One region of the Streptomyces sp. NPDC025833 genome, then DNA from elsewhere that is predicted to be linked to it. Evidence: riboswitches for the same ligand, from Rfam matches in the RefSeq annotation. Region 1 holds a riboswitch; each other region holds the start of a gene.
The links. A riboswitch is a leader RNA that binds a small molecule or an ion and turns the genes downstream of it on or off. The one in region 1 is predicted to bind cobalamin.
Positions count from the first base shown of each region.

Region 2: another riboswitch for cobalamin. It lies ahead of ACZ4K2_RS32215 (cobalamin biosynthesis protein); the one in region 1 lies ahead of ACZ4K2_RS02910 (energy-coupling factor ABC transporter permease).
Region 3: another riboswitch for cobalamin. It lies ahead of ACZ4K2_RS17405 (ribonucleoside-diphosphate reductase subunit alpha); the one in region 1 lies ahead of ACZ4K2_RS02910 (energy-coupling factor ABC transporter permease).
Region 4: another riboswitch for cobalamin. It lies ahead of ACZ4K2_RS26625 ((2Fe-2S) ferredoxin domain-containing protein); the one in region 1 lies ahead of ACZ4K2_RS02910 (energy-coupling factor ABC transporter permease).

Region 1 covers NZ_JBVHNF010000002.1:42,960-48,505, forward strand. The annotation lists gene ACZ4K2_RS02900 (SpoIIE family protein phosphatase) at 1-1,816, shown strand, start outside; gene ACZ4K2_RS02905 (hypothetical protein) at 1,921-2,379, shown strand; cobalamin riboswitch at 2,509-2,692, shown strand; gene ACZ4K2_RS02910 (energy-coupling factor ABC transporter permease) at 2,723-3,424, shown strand; gene ACZ4K2_RS02915 (energy-coupling factor ABC transporter substrate-binding protein) at 3,421-3,801, shown strand; gene cbiQ (cobalt ECF transporter T component CbiQ) at 3,808-4,557, shown strand; gene ACZ4K2_RS02925 (energy-coupling factor ABC transporter ATP-binding protein) at 4,554-5,396, shown strand.
Region 2 covers NZ_JBVHNF010000022.1:83,219-88,764, reverse strand. The annotation lists gene ACZ4K2_RS32230 (lysozyme) at 1-416, shown strand, start outside; gene ACZ4K2_RS32225 (inorganic phosphate transporter) at 560-1,810, shown strand; gene ACZ4K2_RS32220 (hypothetical protein) at 1,848-2,075, shown strand; cobalamin riboswitch at 2,208-2,348, shown strand; gene ACZ4K2_RS32215 (cobalamin biosynthesis protein) at 2,449-3,393, shown strand; gene ACZ4K2_RS32210 (cobyric acid synthase) at 3,390-4,898, shown strand; gene cobN (cobaltochelatase subunit CobN) at 4,895-5,546, shown strand, end outside.
Region 3 covers NZ_JBVHNF010000009.1:74,027-79,572, forward strand. The annotation lists gene ACZ4K2_RS17390 (GntR family transcriptional regulator) at 1-279, shown strand, start outside; gene ACZ4K2_RS17395 (DUF3311 domain-containing protein) at 409-672, shown strand; gene mctP (monocarboxylate uptake permease MctP) at 669-2,297, shown strand; cobalamin riboswitch at 2,699-2,835, shown strand; gene ACZ4K2_RS17405 (ribonucleoside-diphosphate reductase subunit alpha) at 2,961-5,324, shown strand; gene ACZ4K2_RS17410 (ribonucleotide-diphosphate reductase subunit beta) at 5,324-5,546, shown strand, end outside.
Region 4 covers NZ_JBVHNF010000015.1:163,070-168,615, reverse strand. The annotation lists gene ACZ4K2_RS26640 (amidohydrolase family protein) at 1-162, opposite strand, end outside; gene ACZ4K2_RS26635 (NAD(P)-dependent oxidoreductase) at 159-1,046, opposite strand; gene ACZ4K2_RS26630 (antibiotic biosynthesis monooxygenase family protein) at 1,043-1,381, opposite strand; cobalamin riboswitch at 1,866-1,987, shown strand; gene ACZ4K2_RS26625 ((2Fe-2S) ferredoxin domain-containing protein) at 2,049-2,447, shown strand; gene ACZ4K2_RS26620 (enoyl-CoA hydratase/isomerase family protein) at 2,603-3,676, shown strand; gene ACZ4K2_RS26615 (ATP-grasp domain-containing protein) at 3,808-4,605, opposite strand; gene ACZ4K2_RS26610 (ATP-grasp domain-containing protein) at 4,602-5,546, opposite strand, start outside.

The DNA.
Region 1 (5,546 bases):
GCCGGACGCCATGGTCATCGTCGACCACACCGGCACCATCCGCCTCGTCAACGCCCAGACCGAAGCCCTCTTCGGCTACCGCCGCGAGGAACTCCTCGGCCACCCCGTCGAACTCCTCGTACCGGGCCGCTTCCGCGCCCACCACACCGAACACCGCAACGGCTACGCCCACAACCAGCAGGTCCGCCCCATGGGTGCCGGACTCGACCTCTACGGCCTGCGCAAGGACGGCACCGAGTTCCCCGTCGAGATCAGCCTCAGCCCCCTCGAAACCACCGACGGCCTCCTCGTCTCCGCCGCCGTCCGCGACGTCAGCGAACGCAAAGCGGCCGAGGAGCGCATCAACGAGCTCGCCGCGCTGGTCGAGTCCTCGCAGGACGCGATCCTCGCCAAGACCCTCGACGGCCGCATCACGTACTGGAACGCCGCCGCGCAGCGGCTGTACGGGTTCACGGCGGAGGAGGTGATGGGGCGGCACGTGTCCGTGCTGGCACCGGCGGCGCGCGGGGACGAGATCACCGTGCTCCTGGAGCGGCTGCGCCGGGGCGAGAAGGTCGAGCACTTCGAGACGCTGCGGCTCACCCGCTCCGGGCGGCTGCTGGACGTCGACGTGACCCTGTGGCCGACCAGGGCGGCGGACGGCACGGTCGTCGGCGCGTGCGCCATCGTCCGGGACATCGGCGACCGCAAGCGCGCCGAGGCGGAGCTGACGGAGCTGTACGAGCAGCAGCGGCACATCGCCCTCACCCTCCAGCGCAGCCTGATGGGCACACCGCCCGCCATCCCCGGCCTGGCCACCGCGAGCCGGTACCGTCCCGCGACCCAGGGAGCCGGTGTCGGCGGCGACTGGTTCGACCTGATCCCGCTGGGCGCCGGCCGGGTCGGCGTGCTGATCGGCGACGTCATGGGCCGGGGGCTGGAGGCCGCGGCCGTCATGGGCCAACTGCGCTCCGCCGCGCACGCGCTGGCCAAGACCGGGTTGCAGCCGCGGCAGCTGATGCAGGCGATGGACACCGTCGTCGCCGACCTGGACGTCCCCGACCAACTGGTCACCTGCTGCTACCTGGTGATCGCCGCCGACGCGGGCGAGGTGACCGTGTGCTCCGCCGGTCACCTCCCGGTGCTGGTCGCCGCTCCCGGCGCGCCCACCCGGACGCTCGCGGCCCCCGTGAACGCCCCGCTCGGCGTCGGCGGGGTCATCTACGAGCAGTGCTGCGGCACCATCGAGCCCGGCGCCACCCTCGTGCTCTACACCGACGGTCTGGTGGAGACTCCCGGCACCGACATCGAGGACAAGCTCGACCAGCTCGTCAGCACCCTGGACGAGCTGCCGAGCGCGGCGCTCGACCTCGAGTCCGCCGCCGACCACGTCCTGTCGGCGCTGCTGCCCGACGCCGACGGCCACGACGACGTGACCCTGCTGCTGGTCCAGCTCCCCGCGGCTCCGCTCGCCACGGCCACCACCGAGCTGCCCGCGACCCCGCGGTCCGTGCCATTTGGCCGTGAGTTCCTCGACAAGGCGCTGGGCGCCTGGGGGTGCGCGGGGGCGACGGACGACGCGCTCCTGCTGCTCTCCGAGGTGCTCACCAACGCCGTGCAGCACGCCCAGGGCCCCCTCGGGGTCCACGTGTGCCGCACCGACACCGATCTCACCGTGGAGGTCAGCGACCGCAGCCTGCACCTGCCGCAGCCACGTCTCGCGGCGCGGGACGAGGAGTCCGGGCGCGGCCTGCTGCTCGTGCGCACCCTCGCCGACGACTGGGGGGTGCGGCCGACCGACGAGGGGAAGACGACCTGGTTCAGCCTCAAGCTGTGAGCGGGCGCGCCGCCGTCCCGCGGCGGGGTTGACGCACACCGCCACGCGTGCAAGTGTGACGGATTCCAAGATCAACAGAGACCGGAAGCCGACAGGACGAGCCCATGGCGAAGAGGAAGATCCAGAACGAGCAGGAGGTGATCCGCTGGTTCGAGGAAGGCAGGACGTACCAGTGGATGATCGACGAGTACCGGCGCAAGTACGGCATCGAGACCGTCTCCTCCATGTGGGGCAACTTCCGCCGGCGCCGGGGGCTCGACCGGCGTATCACCCGCGACGACGACCTGATCCCGTGGGAGGTCAAGGAGCGGCACCGCTGGAAGTACCCGGTCGCGATGCTCCGCGTCGAGGCGCGGCTGCGGGACGGGCGCGAGCTGACCGACAACGACCGGGACCGGCTCAGGTCGTGGAAGCGGATGCTGGCGGAGCAGGGGGCCGTGGTGCACTACGACCCCGACACCGAGGAGGGCTTCTCCTACGTACCCCGCCGGGAGGGCGACGACGACCTCATCCACCGGCCGGCGCGCAAGACCACCTCCCGGCCGAACGCGAACAACCGCTGACGCGGCGGAGCGGCAGGGGCGCTCCGGGCGCGCGCCGGCTCGTCGCGGCGATCCCACGGTGACGGGCGTGAGCCGTGGTGCGCCCCCCTGCCCGGCGGACCGCCGCTTGCCATCGGCGAGATCGCAGCATTACTGTCACCGTGCCTTGGTGAACGGGAAATTCGGTGTGATGCCGGTGCGGCCCTCGCCACTGTGATCGGGAAGTCCGGCTCCGGCCCTCGCGGGCAGCCACTGGGTCCTCGGACCCGGGAAGGCGGAGCACTGGACGGTGGTACCCGTAAGCCAGGAGACCGGCCGAGGCGCGTCAACCATCCACGAGGTGCTGGAGAGGGTCTGCCGAGCCATGCACATAGCCGAGGGCTTCCTGCCTCCGGCGCACGCCGTCGCCTGGGGCGTCGCGTCCGCGCCGTTCGTCGTCCACGGAGTCCGCTCACTCAGCCGCGAGGTCAGGGCGCATCCCGAGAGCACCCTGCTCCTCGGCGCGTCCGGAGCGTTCACCTTCGTCCTGTCCGCCCTGAAGCTGCCGTCGGTGACCGGGAGCTGCTCGCACCCCACCGGCACCGGCCTGGGCGCCATCCTGTTCCGCCCACCGGTCATGACGGTGCTGGGCACCATCACCCTGTTGTTCCAGGCCCTGTTGCTCGCCCACGGCGGCCTGACCACGCTCGGGGCCAACGTCTTCTCCATGGCGATCGCCGGCCCCTGGGCGGGGTACGCCGTCTACCGGCTGCTCCGGCGCTTCGACGCGCCCCTGGCGGTCACCGTCTTCTGCGGCGCGTTCGTCGCCGACCTGTCCACCTACTGCGTCACCAGCGTGCAGCTGGCCCTGGCGTTCCCCGACCCCGGCAGCGGATTCCTCGGCGCGCTGGGCAAGTTCGGTTCCATCTTCGCCGTCACACAGATCCCGCTCGCGGTCAGCGAGGGCCTGCTCACGGTGCTCGTCATGCGGCTGCTGGTGCAGTCCAGCAAGGGCGAGCTGACCCGGCTCGGCGTACTGGTCCCCGGCCGCCGGAGCGCTACGAAGACGGAGGCGGTGGCCCGATGAGCCGGAACACGAAGATCAACGCGCTTCTGCTGCTCGCCGTGGCCGCGCTGGCGGTCCTCCCCCTCGCGCTCGGACTGGGCGACCACAAGAAGGAGCCCTTCACGGGCGCCGACACCGAGGCGCAGACGGCGATCACGGAGATCGAGCCGGACTACAAGCCGTGGTTCTCCCCGCTGTACGAACCCCCGTCCGGGGAGATCGAGTCGGCGCTCTTCGCGGTGCAGGCCGCCCTCGGCGCCGGCGTCCTCGCGTACTACTTCGGACTGCGCCGAGGGCGGCGCCAGGGCGAACAGCGGGCCGTGGCCGCCGCGCACGGTGCGGAGGAGCCCCGGCACCCCGCCGCACCCGCGGGTGATTCCCCGGCCGAACGGACCTGACCCGGCGTGCTACCGATCGACGCGGCGGCGTACGGCAGTCGCTGGCGCCGCCGCCACCCCGTGGACAAGGCCGTGCTGGGGCTCGGGCTCACCGCCCTCGCGGTCCTGCTGCCACCGTGGCCCGGCGGGGCCCTCGTCCTGGTGACCACGCTCGGCGTGCTCCTGGGCCCCGCCGGGGTCCCCGGCCGCCGGCTGTGGCGGGCCTACCGCGTGCCGCTGGGCTTCTGCCTGACCGGAGCGGCGACCCTGCTGGTCCGGATCGGCGGCCCCGGCGCGTTCGTCGGGCCGGCCGAGGGCGGCCCGGTGCGCGCCGGGGAAGTGCTGCTGCGCACCTCGGCCGCCTCCCTGGGGCTCCTGCTGTTCGCGTTCACCACCCCGATGTCCGACCTGCTGCCGTGCCTGCTGCGGGCCGGTGTGCCCGCCCCCGTCGTGGACGTCGCGATGGTGATGTACCGGATGAGCTTCCTCCTCCTGGACTCGGTCCGCCGGATCCGCGAGGCGCAGGCGGCCCGGCTCGGCCACACCACCCGGGCCGCCGCCTGGCGCTCCCTGGCCGGACTCGGCGCCGTCGCCTTCGTCCGCGCCTTCGACCGGGCCGCGCGGCTGCAGGCCGGACTCGCGGGGCGCGGCTACGACGGCACGCTGCGCGTCCTGCCGTCCGGCGCCCGCGTGTCCGCCCGGTTCGTGACCGCGAGCCTCGCCCTGCTCGCGGCCCTGGCCGCCCTCACCCTCGTACTCGAAAGGCCGCTTGCATGAGCGATCACGCCCTCGTCGCCCTGCGGGGAGCGACCTTCGCCTACGAGGACGGGCCCACCGTCTTCGCGGACCTGGACTTCCCGGTGCGCGAGGGGCGCGCCCTGGCCCTGCTCGGCCGCAACGGCAGCGGCAAGACCACGCTGATGCGGCTGCTCAGCGGCGGACTGCGGCCGGACGCCGGGCGGTTGACCCTCGCGGGCGAGCCGGTGGCGTACGACCGCAAGGGCCTCACCCGTCTGCGTACTACGGTTCAGCTCGTGCTCCAGGACCCCGACGACCAGTTGTTCGCCGCCTCCGTCGCCCAGGACGTGTCGTTCGGGCCGCTCAACCTGGGCCTGACCGCGACGGAAGTCCGCGAACGGGTCGACGAGGCGCTCACGGCCCTGGACATCACCGCCCTGTCCGACCGCCCGACCCATCTGCTCTCCTACGGTCAGCGCAAACGGGCCGCCATCGCCGGGGCGGTCGCGCTGCGGCCGAGGGTGCTCATCCTCGACGAGCCCACCGCGGGGCTGGACCCGGACGGCCAAGAGCGCCTGCTGACCACCCTGGCCGCCCTGCGCCGCGACGGCACCACCGTGGTGATGGCCACCCACGACGTCGACCTCGCCCTGCGCTGGGCCGACGACGTGGCACTGCTCACGCCGTCCGGCGTGCACACCGGCCCGGCCGCCCCCGCCCTGGCGCGCACCGACCTGCTGGAGCGGGCGGGGCTGCGGCTGCCCTGGGGCATCGCCGCCGGCCGGGTGCTCCGCGCGCACGGACTCCTGGCGGACACCACTCCGGGCCCGCGGACCGCGGAGGAACTGGCCGCCCTGGGCCGTCCCGTGGGGTCGTAGGACCAGGGCGGCGGACGGCGGACGGGCCGGCCGCCCGTCCGTCGTCCCGGTGCGGAGCGTCAGGCGCACGCCTTGCTGGTGTCGCCGTCCTCGCGGGCGGCCGACCCACGGGCGGCCGTCGTGGTCCCGCCCTGATCCGTCCGGACGGTC
Region 2 (5,546 bases), on a different contig from region 1:
GGTACTTCGTGCGGCACGGCGGCGGCTGGCAGGCGGACGGCTGGACGCTGCCGCCCGCGCTCGACATCGAGTACAACCCGTACGACGCGAAGCACCAGTGCTACGGACTGGGCAAGAAGCGGATGGTCGGCTGGATCCGGTCGTTCAGCGACGAGGTCAGGCGGCGGACCGGCCGCCGCCCCGTGATCTACACCACGACCCACTGGTGGAAGCTGTGCACCGGGAACAGCCGCGCGTTCTCCAAGGACCACGCCCTGTGGATCGCCCGGCACGGCACCTCGCGCCCGGGGGCGCTGCCGGGCGGCTGGCGGTACTGGACGTTCTGGCAGTACCGCGCCAAGGGCACGCTGCCGGGTGACCAGAATCTCTTCAACGGCACCACGGGCCGCCTGCGGCTCTTCGCCCTGGACGAGTAGCCAAGGGGCGCTTGGGCCGAGGGAGCGAAACGGAACGCCGGACCCGCGTTACGGACACTCTCACGCCCGACCCAGTTCATCTTCCGTTCACCCAGGTTGCCTACGTTCAACCAGCCAACGACCTCGAACGATTGCCTGGGTAAATGGAAAGCTTCTCGCTGATCCTCGCGATTGTGGTGGTAACCGCACTTGCGTTCGATTTCACGAACGGTTTCCACGACACCGCGAACGCGATGGCCACCACCATCTCCACAGGCGCCCTGAAGCCCAAGATCGCGGTGGTCATGTCCGCCGCCCTCAATCTTGTGGGCGCCTTCCTCTCCGTGGAGGTCGCGAACACGATCTCCAAGGGTCTCGTCGACGAGAGCGGCATCCGTCCCGAGGTCATCTTCGCCGCCCTGGTCGGCGCGATCCTCTGGAACCTGCTGACCTGGCTGGTCGGTCTCCCCTCCAGCTCCTCGCACGCCCTGATGGGCGGCCTGGTCGGCGCCACCGTCGCCTCCGCCGGTCTCGGCGCCGTCCACGGCGACGTCCTGGTCACCAAGGTGCTGCTCCCCGCGGTCGCCGCGCCGCTGGTGGCGGGCCTCGCCTCGATGCTGGCCACCCGCTTCTCCTACGGCATCGCCGGCGCCGAGGGCGAGGCCACCCGCAAGGGCTACCGCGTCGGCCAGATCGCCTCCGCCGGCCTGGTCTCCCTCGCCCACGGCACCAACGACGCCCAGAAGACGATGGGCATCATCACCCTGGCCCTGGTCACCGGCGGCTCCCTCGCCCCCGGTTCCAACCCTCCCACCTGGGTGATCCTCTCGGCCGGTCTGGCCATCGCGCTCGGCACCTACATCGGCGGCTGGCGCATCATCCGCACCATGGGCACGGGCCTGACCGACCTGGAGCCGCGCCAGGGCTTCGCCGCCCAGACCAGCGCCGCGACCGCCATCCTGGCCTCCTCGCACCTCGGCTTCTCCCTCTCCACCACCCACGTCGTCTCCGGCTCGGTGATGGGCGCGGGCCTCGGCCGCAAGGGCGGTGTGGTCCGCTGGTCCACCGCGACCCGCATGGTCGTCGCCTGGCTGCTCACCCTCCCGGCCGCCGCGCTGGTCGGCGCCGCCGCCGAGTCCGTGACCGACCTGGGCGACTGGGGCACCGCCGCCGTCGCCGTCTTCCTGGTCGCCGCCAGCGCCGCGATCTGGAAGATCTCCCGCCGCGAGGTCGTCGACCACACGAACGTCGTCGCCGAGGACGCGGAGCCGGCCGGTGTGGTCACCACCGCCATCGCCGCCGTGATCCCGCCGCCCGCGGGCACCGTCGCCGAGAACCCGGTCCCCGCCTTCCCGCAGCAGACCGCCGGTCCGGTCCGGGTCGCCGAACCCGCCCCGCCGGCCGCCACCGTCTGACCCCGGCCCCTCCCCCGGTTACCAAGGAAGCAGCCCCATGAAGATCGACTGGTCGGCCATCGGCTCCGTCTTCGGCGTCAGCCTCGTGTTCACGGTGGGCCTGGTGGCCCTGTTCACCCTCGGTATCAACGGCCTGGCCCGGCGCGAGAAGGCCGCGGCCCGGGGCGGCTCGGCCGGCCTCGCCGTCACCGGCGCCTACGTCTGCTTCGCGGCCTGCGCGGCGGCGGTGGCGTACGGCATCCACCTGATCGTCGCCAAGCCCTGACCCGGTCCGGCCGCGGCCGGACACCCCCCGAAGCTCCCCTCCGCCACCAGGAGGGGAGCTTCCGGCATGCCCGCAGGCAGGCGCTGTGGGGATGGGCACACTCTCCCTCCGCAGGTCAACGGCAAGTTGACGGCTGTTCGGAACGCGTGGTGGACTGCCCACGCCAAGTACGGCGGCAAGAGAGGAAGCCGGTGCGAATCCGGCGCGGTCCCGCCACTGTCACCGGGGAAGAACCCCCGGGAGCCAGGAACTCTCACCGCCGATTCACGTCGAACCAGGGCGCGGACACCCTGAGTGAGGACACAGATCGCCATGCCCGGCTGCCGAAGGACCCGTACCAGGACCGCTCCTGTGCCCACGGCCGGCTGAGCCGATGGGTGCCGATCGCACATACGCGTACGGTGCCGCCGCCGGCGTCCTCGGCGACCTCCTCCTCGGCGATCCGCGCCGCGGGCACCCGGTCGCCGTCTTCGGCCGGGCGGCCGGAGCCGTGGAGAGCGCCCTGTGGCACGACCACCGCGGCTGGGGCGCCCTGCACACCGTCGTGTGCGCCGGCGGCGCCGTGGCGCTCGGCGCGCTGGCCGTACGGGCCGTACGCCCCTCCCCCGCCGCGTCCGCCGCGCTGACCGCCGCCGCCACCTGGGCCGTCGTCGGCGGCACCTCCCTCGCCCGGGAGGCCCGCGCCGTCGGGCGCGCCCTGGAGGCCGGGGACGTCGAGGCCGCCCGGGCCCGGCTGCCCCACCTGTGCGGCCGGGACCCGCAGGCGCTGGACGCCGACGGGATCGCCCGCGCCGTGGTCGAGTCGGTCGCCGAGAACACCTCCGACGCGGTGGTCGGCGCGCTCGTCTGGGGCGCCGTGGCCGGGGTCCCGGGCCTCCTCGGCTTCCGCGCGGTCAACACCCTGGACGCCATGGTGGGCCACAAGTCGCCCCGGTACCGGCGCTACGGCTGGGCCTCCGCCCGTCTCGACGACGTCGCCGGCTGGCCCGGGGCCCGGCTGACGGCCCTGCTGGCCGCGGCGGCCGGACCCGGTCCGCGCGGCGCCCTGCGCGCCTGGCGGGCCGACGCCCGCCGGCACCCCAGCCCCAACGCCGGCCCCGTCGAGGCGTCCTTCGCCGGCGCCCTCGGCGTCCGGCTCGGCGGAACGCTCTCCTACGGCGGCCGGGTCGAGCACCGCCCCGTGCTCAACGGCGCCGCCGGACGGCCGGTCCGGGCCGCCGACATCGACCGGGCGGTACGGCTCTCCCGCCGGGTCGGCCTGCTCGCCCTCGGCGCCACGGTCGCCGCGCGCGCACTCCTGAAGGGACGTGGCAAGTGAACGGTGGTCTCCTCGTCGCCGGCACCACCTCCGACGCGGGCAAGAGCGTCGTGACCGCCGGCATCTGCCGCTGGCTGGTGCGCCAGGGCGTGCGGGTGGCGCCGTTCAAGGCGCAGAACATGTCCCTCAACTCGTTCGTCACGCGCGAGGGCGCCGAGATCGGCCGGGCCCAGGCCATGCAGGCCCAGGCCTGCCGGGCCGAGCCGACCGCGCTGATGAACCCGGTGCTGCTCAAGCCCGGCGGCGAGCAGAGCAGCCAGGTGGTGCTGCTGGGCAAGCCGGTGGGCGAGCTGAGCGCGCGCGGCTACCACGGCGGGCGCCAGCAGCGGCTGCTCGGCACGGTGCTGGACTGCCTGGCCGAGCTGCGGAGCACCCACGACGCGGTGATCTGCGAGGGGGCCGGGAGCCCGGCGGAGATCAACCTGCGCCGGACCGACATCGTCAACATGGGCGTGGCCCGGGGGGCGCGGCTGCCGGTGCTCGTCGTCGGCGACATCGACCGCGGGGGCGTCTTCGCCTCCTTCTTCGGCACGGTCGCCCTGCTCTCGCCGCAGGACCAGGAGCTGGTCGCCGGCTTCCTGGTGAACAAGTTCCGGGGCGACGTCGGCCTCCTGGAGCCCGGGCTGGACATGCTCCGCGACCTCACCGGACGGCGGACGTACGGGGTGCTGCCCTTCCGGCACGGGCTGGGCATCGACGAGGAGGACGGGCTGCGGCTGTCGCTGCGCGGTGCCGTCCGCGAGTCCGCCGTCGCTCCCCCGGTCGGCGCGGACGTGCTGCGGGTCGCCGTGTGCGCGGTCCCGCTCATGTCCAACTTCACCGATGTGGACGCGCTGGCCGCCGAACCCGGCGTCGTGGTGCGGTTCGTGGACCGGCCGGAGGAACTGGCCGACGCCGACCTCGTCATCGTCCCGGGCACGCGCGGGACCGTCCGGGCCCTGCGGTGGCTGCGGGAGCGCGGGCTGGCCGACGCGCTGGCCCGGCGGGCCGCCGAGGGCCGCCCGGTGCTGGGCGTCTGCGGCGGCTTCCAGATCCTCGGCGAGCACATCGAGGACGAGGTCGAGTCCCGCGCCGGACAGGTCGCCGGGCTCGGACTGCTCCCCGTGCGGGTGCGGTTCGCCCGCGAGAAGACGCTGGCCCGGCCGGCCGGCACGGCCCTCGGCGAACCGGTCGAGGGCTACGAGATCCACCACGGCGTGGCCACGGTCGAGGGGGGCGCCCCCTTCCTGGACGGCTGCCGGGTCGGACAGACCTGGGGCACCCACTGGCACGGCTCGCTGGAGTCGGACGGCTTCCGCCGGGCCTTCCTGCGCGAGGTGGCCGCGGCCGCGGGCCGCCGGTTCGTCCCCGCGCCGGACACCTCCTTCGCCGAGCTGCGCGAGGAGCAGCTCGACCGGCTCGGCGACCTGATCGAACAGCACGCGGACACCGGCGCGCTCTGGCGGCTCATCGAGTCGGGCGCGCCGCGAGGACTGCCCTTCATCCCACCGGGAGCGCCCGCATGAGCACAGTGTTGTTGTTGTCGACCGCCGACACGGACCTGCTGGCCGCCCGGGCCTCCGGCGCCGGCTACCGGATCGGCAACCCCACCCGGGTCGACGTCGCCGGGGAACTGCCCGGCCTGACCGAGGGCGCGGACATCGCCGTCGTACGGCTGCTGGGCGGCAAGCGCGCCTGGGAGGACGGGCTGGCCGCGCTGCGGGCGTCCGGTGTCCCGACCGTGCTGCTGGGCGGCGAGGCCGTGCCGGACGCCGAGCTGATGGCCGAGTCCTCGGTGCCGGCCGGTGTGGTGGCCGAGGCGCTGAAGTACCTGGTGGAGGGCGGCCCGGAGAACCTGCTGGAGCTGTCCCGGTTCCTGTCGGACACCGTGCTGCTGACCGGCGAGGGCTTCGAGGAGCCGCGCCGGATGCCGGAGTTCGGGGTGCACGGCGGCTACGAGCGGCGCGCGGACCGGCCGACCGTGGGCGTGCTCTTCTACCGGGCCCACGAGCTGAGCGGCAACACCGCCTTCGTGGACACCCTGTGCCAGGCGATCGAGGCGCGGGGCGCCAACGCCCTGCCCGTGTACTGCGGTTCGCTGCGCGGCGCGGACCCGGCGCTGTACGAGCTGCTGGGCCGGGCCGACGCGCTGGTCGCCACCGTGCTCGCGGCGG
Region 3 (5,546 bases), on a different contig from region 1:
TTCCCGGCCCTCAGACGCTCCCTGGTCAAGTACACCTCTCTGTACACCGCGCTCGCCGAGGTCTACGGCGTCCACCTCGCCGAGGCCGAGGAGACCATCGAGACCTCCCTCGCCACCCCGCGCGAGGCGGGCCTGCTCGGCACCGACGTGGGGCTGCCGATGCTGATGCTCTCCCGCCACTCGGTGGACCGCGAGGGCAAGCCGGTGGAGTGGGTGCGGTCGGTGTACCGCGGGGACCGGTACAAGTTCGTGGCCCGCCTGAAGCGTCCGGTGGACTGAGCGAGGACGCGCCTCGTCTTCACCGAATCGACATACCGATATGCGGACGAGGTCTTCCGCCACCGGGACGCCGTCACCTAGATTGCCTGCCCATTACAACGGTGATCAGTGAGGGGACGGAGCCGTGGCATGCCCGAAACACCTGAAGTGAGACCACCGGTGGTGACACCGGTCCGGGTGATCATCGCCCTGTGTCTGGCAGCGCCCTTCGTGGCGATGCTGTGGGTCGGCTCGTACGCCAAGACGGATCCCACGTTCATCGGGATCCCGTTCTTCTACTGGTACCAGATGCTCTGGGTGGTGGTCTCCACCGCCCTCACCGTCCTCGCCCACCAGCTCTGGAAGCGTGACCAGCGCGCCCGCGGGACCGCGACCGGGGGTGCGGCGAAGTGAAGGACGGCGTCAACGGCGTCGCGCTCGGCGTCTTCATCTTCTTCTTCCTGTCCGTCACGGTCCTGGGCTTCCTGGCCGCGCGCTGGCGCAGGGCCGACAACGAGCACTCCCTGGACGAATGGGGCCTGGGCGGAAGGTCGTTCGGCACCTGGATCACCTGGTTCCTGCTCGGCGGCGACCTGTACACGGCGTACACCTTCGTCGCCGTACCCGCGGCGATCTACGCGGCGGGCGCGGCGGGCTTCTTCGCGGTGCCGTACACGATCCTGGTGTACCCGCTGATCTTCACCTTCCTGCCCCGCCTCTGGTCGGTCTCGCACCGCCACGGGTACGTCACCACCTCCGACTTCGTGCGCGGCCGGTTCGGCTCGAAGGGCCTGTCGCTGGCGGTCGCGGTGACCGGCATCCTCGCGACGATGCCGTACATCGCGCTCCAGCTCGTCGGCATCCAGGCGGTGCTGGACGTGATGGGCGTCGGCGGCGGTGAGAACACCAACTGGTTCGTGAAGGACCTGCCGTTGCTCATCGCCTTCGGTGTGCTGGCCGCCTACACGTACTCCTCCGGTCTGCGCGCGCCCGCGCTGATCGCGTTCGTCAAGGACGCCCTGATCTACATCGTCATCGTGGTGGCGATCATCTACATCCCGATCAAGCTGGGCGGCTTCGACGACGTCTTCGCCAAGGCGTCCGACGCGTTCAGCCAGGTCAACCCGGCCACCGGCAAGCCGCGTGGCGCGCTCGCCCCGCCGGAGACCGGCCAGTGGACGTACGCCACGCTGGCGCTCGGCTCCGCGCTGGCGCTGTTCATGTACCCGCACTCGATCACCGCGACCCTGTCGTCCAAGAGCCGTGAGGTGATCCGCCGCAACACCACGATCCTGCCGCTGTACTCCCTGATGCTGGGCCTGCTGGCGCTGCTGGGGTTCATGGCGATCGCGGCCGGGGTGAAGGTGAGCAACGGGCAGCTCGCCATTCCGCAGCTCTTCGAGGACATGTTCCCGGACTGGTTCGCGGGCGTGGCGTTCGCCGCGATCGGCATCGGCGCCCTGGTGCCGGCCGCGATCATGTCCATCGCCGCGGCCAACCTCTTCACCCGCAACATCTACAAGGACTTCATCAAGCCGGACGCGACGACCGAGCAGGAGACCAAGGTCTCCAAGCTGGTGTCGCTGCTGGTGAAGGTGGGCGCCCTGGTCTTCGTGCTCACCATGGACAAGACCGTCGCCATCAACTTCCAGCTGCTGGGCGGCATCTGGATCCTGCAGACCTTCCCGGCCCTGGTCGGCGGCCTGTTCACCCGCTGGTTCCACCGCTGGGCGCTGCTGGCCGGCTGGGCGGTCGGCATGGTCTACGGCACGGCCGCGGCGTACGGGGTCGCCTCCCCGACGCAGAAGCACTTCGGCGGCAGTGCCAAGGAGATCCCCGGCATCGACGAGATCGGCTACATCGGCCTGACGGCGTTCGTCCTGAACGTCCTCGTCACCGTGGTCCTGACCTTCGTCCTGAAGGCCGTGAAGGCCCCCGACGGCATCGACGAGACCACGCCGGAGGACTACACGGCGGACGCCGGTGACGCCGGGGTCCAGCTGGAACTGCCGCCCGCCACCGCGGGCGCCGGCCACTAGGCACACCGGACGACCACCGGGCGACGGGCCGTCGGAGGACATCCGGCGGCCCGTCGCCGTACCCGTACGCGTACCTGTACCCGTCGCCATACCCGCCCCCGCCTCCTGCACCCAGCCCTCAGCCACCACCAGCCACAGCTCTCAGCCCTCAGCCCTCAGCCCTCAGCCCTCAGCCCTCAGTCAGGGCTCCCCCGGGCCCGCTGTGGCGTCGGCGGGCCGCCAAGAGGGCCGGGGGCGGCGGCGGCCGGGAGGGTGCCGTCACGCACGCCGTGAGCGCCTCCACTCCGGTGTGCGCCCGGGCCGGACCGTGCCCGGACGGCGCGGCCCGGCCACGCGCCGTCCGGGCACACGGCTGCCTCCGGGAGCGGAACGACACAACATCTGGGGGTGACGAGACAGCCCGGCACTAGATGTATGCTCGTGCTCGCTGTCGTCGCAGGGGAATCCGGTGCGAATCCGGAACTGTCCCGCAACGGTGTACTCGCGTGCATCCGCACGCCTGTCCAGTCCGAGGACCTGCCGGCAGCCCACCCGTTCGTCCTGTCCGGGTGCGTTGTGACGTCCGGGCCTCGCGGAGTGGGCCGGTGGACGCGGCGCCGTGCGCGCTCGTGGTCACCCCCTGCCCTCCGCCTGGTCCCCGTGCCGAGCGAGGGAGAGCCCCACGTGACCATCGCGCCAGCCGACCCGGCTTCAGTCACCGAACTGAAGACCGACGGTCCCGGTACCGCACTGCTGCGGACCCTGACCGAGCTGACCGCCGATCTGCCCGACGCCGACCCCGGCCGGGTCGCCGCCGCCGCGCTGCGCGGCCGGTCCGCGCGGGCCGACGAGGCCGAGCTGCGGGAGCTGGCCACGGAGGCCGCGGCCGGCCTGATCTCCGAGGACCCCGTCTACTCGAAGCTCGCCGCCCGGCTGCTCACCCTGGCGATCCGGGACGAGGCCGCCTCCCAGGGCGTCACGTCCTTCACCGAGTCCATCGCGGTCGGGCACCGCGAGGGCCTCGTCGCCGACCGCACCGCGGAGTTCGTCCGGCTGCACGCCCGGCGACTCGACGCGCTCGTCGACGGCGCGGCCGACGACCGGTTCGGCTACTTCGGCCTGCGTACCCTGCACAGCCGCTACCTGCTGCGCCACCCGATCACCCGCAAGGTGATCGAGACGCCCCAGCACTTCATGCTGCGCGTGGCGAGCGGCCTGGCCGAGGACGACACCGCCCGGTCCGTGGACGAGGTCGCGGCCCTGTACGGCCTGATGAGCCGCCTGGACTACCTGCCGTCCTCCCCCACGCTGTTCAACTCCGGCACGCGCCACCCGCAGATGTCGTCCTGCTACCTGCTCGACTCCCCGCTGGACGAGCTGGACTCCATCTACGACCGCTACCACCAGGTCGCACGGCTGTCGAAGCACGCCGGCGGCATCGGCCTGTCCTACTCCCGCATCCGCTCGCGCGGTTCGCTGATCCGGGGGACGAACGGGCACTCCAACGGCATCGTGCCGTTCCTCAAGACCCTGGACGCCTCCGTGGCCGCGGTGAACCAGGGCGGGCGGCGCAAGGGTGCCGCCGCGGTCTACCTGGAGACCTGGCACTCCGACATCGAGGAGTTCCTGGAGCTGCGGGACAACACCGGCGAGGACGCCCGCCGCACGCACAACCTGAACCTGGCGCACTGGATCCCGGACGAGTTCATGCGCCGGGTCAACGCCGACGAGCAGTGGTCGCTGTTCTCCCCCGCCGACGTGCCCGAACTGGTCGACCTGTGGGGCGCGGAGTTCGACGCCGCCTACCGCCGGGCCGAGGCCGCGGGCCTGGCCAGGAAGACCATGCCGGCCCGGGAGCTGTACGGCCGGATGATGCGCACCCTGGCGCAGACCGGCAACGGCTGGATGACGTTCAAGGACGCCGCCAACCGCACCGCCAACCAGACCGCCGAGCCCGGCAGCGTGGTCCACTCCTCCAACCTCTGCACCGAGATCCTGGAGGTCACCGACGACGGCGAGACGGCCGTCTGCAACCTGGGCTCCGTCAACCTCGGCGCGTTCGTGGACACCGCGACCGGCGGCATCGACTGGGAGCGGCTGGACGAGACGGTCCGCACGGCCGTCACGTTCCTGGACCGGGTGGTGGACATCAACTTCTACCCGACCGAGCAGGCGGGCCGGTCCAACGCCAAGTGGCGTCCGGTCGGCCTGGGCGCGATGGGTCTCCAGGACGTCTTCTTCAAGCTGCGCCTGCCGTTCGACTCCGCCGAGGCCCGGGCGCTGTCCACGCGGATCGCCGAGCGGATCATGCTCGCCGCCTACGAGGCGTCCGCCGACCTCGCCGAGCGCAACGGCCCGCTGCCCGCCTGGCAGCGGACCCGCGCCGCCCGCGGTGTCCTGCACCCCGACCACTACGACACGGACCTCACCTGGCCCGAGCGCTGGGCCGCCCTGCGCGAGCGGATCGCGGTGACGGGCATGCGCAACTCGCTGCTCCTGGCCATCGCGCCGACGGCCACCATCGCCTCGATCGCGGGCGTGTACGAGTGCATCGAGCCGCAGGTGTCCAACCTGTTCAAGCGCGAGACGCTGTCCGGTGAGTTCCTCCAGGTCAACTCCTACCTGGTGCGGGACCTGAAGGACCTCGGCGTGTGGGACGCCCGCACCCGCGAGGCCCTGCGCGAGGCGAGCGGCTCCGTGCAGGACTTCGCCTGGATCCCCGAGGACGTGCGCCGGCTCTACCGCACGGCCTGGGAGATCCCGCAGCGCGGCCTGATCGACATGGCCGCGGCCCGGACCCCGTTCCTGGACCAGGCGCAGTCGCTGAACCTGTTCATGGAGACGCCGACCATCGGCAAGCTCTCCTCGATGTACTCCTACGCCTGGAAGTCCGGGCTGAAGACCACCTACTACCTGCGCTCGCGCCCCGCGACGCGCATCGCCCGCGCCGCCCGGGCGCAGGCCGCCGTCCCCGTGCGGCAGGCGTCCGACCCCGACGCCGTCGCCTGCTCCCTGGAAAACCCCGAGTCCTGCGAGGCCTGCCAGTAATGACCGCCCGGAACCAGAACCTGCTCGACCCCGGCTTCGAGCTGACTCTCCGCCCGATGCGCTACCCCGACTTCTACGAGCGCTACCGGGACGCCATCAAGAACACCTGGACCGTCGAGGAGGTCGACCTCCACTCCGACGTCGCCGACCTCGCCAGGCTGACCCCCGGGGAACAGCACCTCATCGGCCGCCTGGTCGCGTTCTTCGCCACCGGTGACTCGA
Region 4 (5,546 bases), on a different contig from region 1:
TGCCATCGCGCCCGCTCCGACGGGACTGCCGATGAGGGTGAGGTCGATGCCGGCCTCGGCGCGGGCGGCGAGCATGCCGTCGACGTCGGTGAGGCTCGGGGGCATGGGGAAGCGCTCGGCCGCTTCCGGCGGGGACAGGTGCCCGTGGATGTCGATGATCACGTATCGGTTCCCGGTCTCGGTGTCAGTGCGCGGGTGACGGCGGCACAGTCCTGGTCGCCCAGCCCTTGCTCGGTGGCGCGGACGTGGGTCTCCGCCGCGGCGGTCGCCAGCGGCAGGCTCAGGCCGGCTGCCGCCGCCTGCTTGGTAGCGAGCATGAGGTCTTTCGCCATCAGCCGCAGCCGGAAGTCCGGCTCGTCGAAGCGGCCCGAGGCCAGGCGCCGGGACTTGAACGCCATGACCGGCGAGGCGAATCCGGTGCCCGCGATCGTCTTGAGGACCTGCTGCCGGTCGAGTCCGCAGGCGCCCGCCAGCTCGGTCGCCTCGGCCAGCGCCTGCACCTCGATGCCCATCAGCAGGTTGAGGAGCAGCTTCATCCGCATGCCGGAGCCGAGTGCGCCCAGATGGACGACTTCCTTGCCCAGGTTCTCCAGCAGCGGGCGGGCGGCCTTGAACGCCGTCTCGTCGCCGCCGAGGAAGAGGCGCAGCTCCCCGTCACGGGCGTGGTCGCGGTTGCCGAGCATGCCCATGTCCAGGACCTGGGGGACGTCCCCGGTCATCTGGACGACCTCCTCGGGGGCGACGGTGCTGGCGCAGAGCAGGACACCCGGGTACGGGCCCGCGGCCAGCACTCCGTCCGGTCCGCGCAGCACCGAGCCGAGGGCCTCGCCGTCGGCCACCGCGCAGATGACGGCCTTCGTGCCCGCGACGGCTTCGGCGGGGTGGGCGGCGAGGTGGGCGCCCGCCTCGACGAGCGGCGCGGCCCGGTCCGGAGTGCGGTTCCAGACCCTGACCCCGATGCCCTCTTCGAGCAGGCGGCGGGCCAGCCCGGCGCCCATGGCACCGAGGCCGAGCACGGCGACGGGACCGAGGTCGGCGCGCGTCACGACGCCGCCCCCTTCGTCTCCTTGACGACCCGGAAGCGCAACGACTGCCTCTGGTCGACGAACTCGCGCAGCGGGGCCACCATCTGCTGGTGCTCCTCGCTCTGCTGCCAGGCGAAGAAGGCGTCGGCCGACTCCCATTCGCTGGTGATCACCCACTGCCGGGAGTCGTCGGCGGGTGCGCCGAGCCGCTCGACGATGTGGCCGGGGGTGCCGGAGACGGACTTCCGCAGTTGCTCGTACAGCTCCAGGAAGCCCTGCTCCCCGCCCTCGATCACGCGGACCGCGAAGACGACGTTCAGCTTTTCCGTCGTCCCGGACTGATGGTTGGTGCCCATGTCTCCTCCTGGGTGAGATCCGGTGGGACACGACTCCCACGGACTCATGTCGCCCGTACGGCCGCAACTCCGAATGGGGGAGGGGCCGGTGCGCACAAGGGGTGCACGCTCCGCGATTAGCCGTTCCGGGTGAGTTACGGCCCGGCCCGTGACAGCGGCGGCCGGACTCGGCCGGTCCGGCCCGGACGCGTGGGTTCCGCTGACCCGTTCGAGTGATGGCCGTGGCTTCGCCGGGTCTCTTCGGATCTCGCCGGACACAGGCGGTCCTCGGCCCCGGAGCCGACGCCCGGCCGGCCCCCGCGGGCGTCGGCCATCGCCCGGATCCGCGCCCGTGCGAGCCTCCGCGCACCGCGCCGGACGCCGGCGGGCGGGGCGAACACGCCGCGCCCGCGCACGGGGTAGGGCACCGGCCGGCCGGGGGCGCCCCGGGCCCCCACCGGCGCTGATGACATGATGGTCGGCGACGTAGGGCGACGGCGGTCCGAGGAAGCCGGTGAGAATCCGGCGCGGTCCCGCCACTGTGACCGGTGAGCGAGTTCCGGCAGGCCACCGCCCCCGGCCGGGGCGGGAAGGCGGGGCGGGCGGCGACCCGGGAGCCAGGAGACTCACGCGGTCGCCTCCTCACGGAACACCGGGGCGGATCTCCCCGGGAGGGGAGTGGCGCGACATGGCCGAACGGATCGCGGACGAGGAACCGGGCGGGGGCGGGCGGCGCGGCGGACCGGCGCCGTGCCGGGTCGTGGTGTGCCGGGACTGCTGCTGCGGCAGCCCCAAGGTGCCCGGGGTCGACCACGCCGGACAGACCGCGCGCCTGCGGGCGGAGGTGCCGGTGCGGATCTCCGAGTGCCTCGACGTCTGCGACCAGGCCAACGTCCTCGTCGTACAGCCCTCCGCCGCGGGCCGGGCCGCCGGTGCGCGGCCGGTGTGGCTCGGGCTCGTCAACGACCCGGACGCGACCGAGGACGTCATCACCTGGGTGCACGCGGGCGGCCCCGGCGTCGCTCCCCGGCCCGACATCCTCGACCTGTACGCCTTCACCCCGCCGCACCGCCGTGCGGGGACCTGACCCGGCGGGCCCGGCAGCACACCGACGCCTCCCCACCGCCCCCGGGAAGACCGTCGATCACCGACCGTCCGCCCCTCGCGGGAACACCGAAACCCGGAAGGAACCAACGAGATCATGCGCGTCAACGTGGCCCGCGCCCTCACGGAGGCACGCGGATGACCGGCACCGAGGAACCCGTCCTCCTGCACACCGCCGGCCGGTCCGCCCGCATCACGCTCAACCGGCCCAGGGCGCTCAACGCCCTGAACCACGACATGGTCCGCCGGATCGACGCGGCCCTGACCGCGTGGGAGCACGACCCGGCCGTGGAGACCGTCGTCCTCACCGGCGCGGGGGAGCGCGGCCTGTGCGCGGGCGGCGACATCCGGGCCGTGCACGACGACGCCCGGGACGGCGACGGCACCGCCTCGGCCGCGTTCTGGCGCGACGAGTACCGCCTCAACGCCCGGATCGCCCGCTACCCCAAGCCGTACGTCGCGGTCATGGACGGCATCGTCATGGGCGGCGGGGTCGGCGTCTCCGCGCACGGCGGCGTCCGGATCGTCACCGAGCGCTCGCGGATCGCCATGCCCGAGACCGGCATCGGCTTCGTCCCCGACGTCGGCGGCACCCACCTGCTCGGCCTCGCCCCCGGTGAACTCGGCACCCACCTCGCGCTGACCGGCGCGCAGATCGGCGCCGGTGACGCCCTGCTGTGCGGCCTCGCCGACCACTACGTGCCCTCCGCGGCCCTCGGTGCCCTCGTCGACGACCTGGCCGGGATGCCGGTACGGGGCGCCCTCGCCCGCCACGAACAGCCGCCGCCCGCGGGCCGGCCGGCCGAGGGGCGCGCGTGGATCGACGCCTGCTACACCGCCGCGACGGTCGAGGAGATCGTCCAGCGGCTGCTCGCCCACGGGGACCCCGAGGCCGAGGAGGCGGCCGAGACCCTGCTCGGCCGGTCGCCCACCTCCCTCAAGGTCACCCTGGAGGCGATCCGCCGCGCCCGGCGCCTCGGCTCGCTGGAGCGCGTCCTCGACCAGGAGTACCGCGTCTCCTGCGCGACCCTGGGCAGCCCCGACCTGGTCGAGGGGATCCGCGCCCGGATCATCGACAAGGACCGCGCCCCGCGCTGGTCCCCGGCGACCCTCGCGGAGGTCACGGACGCCGCCGTGGAGCGCTTCTTCGCTCCCCTCGGCGACCGTGAACTGGGCCTCGGCGGTCCCGGCCCCGGGACCGCCCGCGGGTGACGGACGACGACGCGCTTCTCCGGTGCACGACGACCCCGTGACGCCGACCGGTAGCGGAACCTCAGGGGGGTGTGCCGTCGGCACACCCCCCTCAGGCCGCCGGAGCGCCGGACGCGCGTGCGGTGCGTGTCTCAGGCGCCCGCGTGCGACAGCGTGAGGGCCGCCAGGGCCTGCGGGGCGCCGGGCTGGTCGCGGACCCCGGGGAAGGCGTTGACGTCCACGATCAGCGGGACGCCGTCACCCCGGTCGATGACGTCCACGCCGTACACGTCGAGCGCGAAGACCTCGCCGACCCGGCGGACCAGCGCGGCCCAGCCGGACGGCAGGCCGTCGAGGGCCAGCGGCCGTGTGGGGCCGCGGCCCTCGGGCGAGAGCTCGGACCGGCGCAGCGCCGCGAAGATCCGGTCCCCGATCGCCCACAGCTTGTGGTCCCAGCCGCTGTTCGGGGTGAACTCCTGGACCACGACGGGTTCCTCCGGGTGCGCGGCGGCCAGTTCGCGCAGTCTCCCGGCGTCGTCGACGCGCGCCACCAGATCGTGCTTGCGGCTGTGCCGGCTCTTGACCACCACCGGACTCCGCAGCCCCGGCCCGTCGGCGAGCCGGGAGAGCGCGGGACAGGCACGGGTGGCCGCGAACGGCAGGCCGGCCCGCCGGGCGCACTCCGCCATCGCCACACGGTCCTGGCACAGCTCGGTCGCGGCGGCCGAGTTCAGCACCCGGGCGCCGCGCCGCTCCAGCGCGCGGGCGAGGGAGATCGCCCGCGGGGTGCGCGCCTTGAGCAGGTACACGTCGGCCGGGGGCTCGGCGGGGCCGGGCGGTTCCGCCGTCCGCGGGTCCAGTGTCCGCACCGTGTGCCCGTCGGCGAGCAGCGCGATGGCGGCGGCCAGCAGCGGATGACCGGGGTCGGACGTGATCACGCCGATTCTCATACGGTCCTGCCCGCCGCGATCAGCACCTGCGCCGGGCCGGGACGCAGCGCTGCCCCGGCCGCCGCGGCCGGTGGCACGGCCGCCCCGGACGACTGCCGCTGCTCCGGCATGCCCAGCAGGGCGGGCTCGGCCGGTTCGGCGCTCCGGCTCCCCCGGGCCGCCAGCCCGAGCACGGCCCGCGCCACCCGCGCGGCCGCGTCGGGGACCTGGCGGAAGCTGGGGAAGTCGTTCACGTCGACGACCACGGGACCGTCCGGCCCCAGCACCACGTCCACGCCGAACAGGTCGAGGCCGTAGACGGCCCCGGCCCGGGCGGCGACGGCGGCCACCTCGTCCGCCAGCGGCACGGGCCGCTCGGGCACCACCTGGTCGGGGTGGAGCGGGGAGCGGCGCTCGGTCGCGTACAGCTCGCCGCCGACGCCGTACACCTTGATGTCGACGCCCGAGTTCGGGACGTACGGCTGGGCGATGAGCATGCCCTCCGCCGCCAGTTCGGGAAGCATCGCGGCGAGCCGGTCCGGTGACGTCACCAGGTGCACGGCCCGGCCCGAACTGCCGTCGGCGGGCTTGACCACCAGCGGGTACTCCGACTCCGGGACCTCCGCCAGCAGTTCGGGCCGGGCCGCCGCGTAGGTGGGCGGCAGCGGCAGCCCGTGGCTGCGGCCGATCGCCGCGGCCAGCGCCTTGTCCCGTACACCACGGATCGCGCGGGCGTCGTTGACCGTCGTGGTCCCGGTCGCGGCGGCCGCCTCCAGCAGGGTGAGCCCCGGGCCGCCGGAGACCGTCTTGAGCACCCAGGCGTCGTGGGAGGCGTCCTGCAACGCCTCCGTCATGCGCAGCAGCGAGCCCCCCGGCCGCAGCACGTCCACCTGGTGCCCCCAGGACGTGAGCTGACGGATCACCTCGACCGGCATGCCGTCGTGGCGGTACTGCTCCTCCAC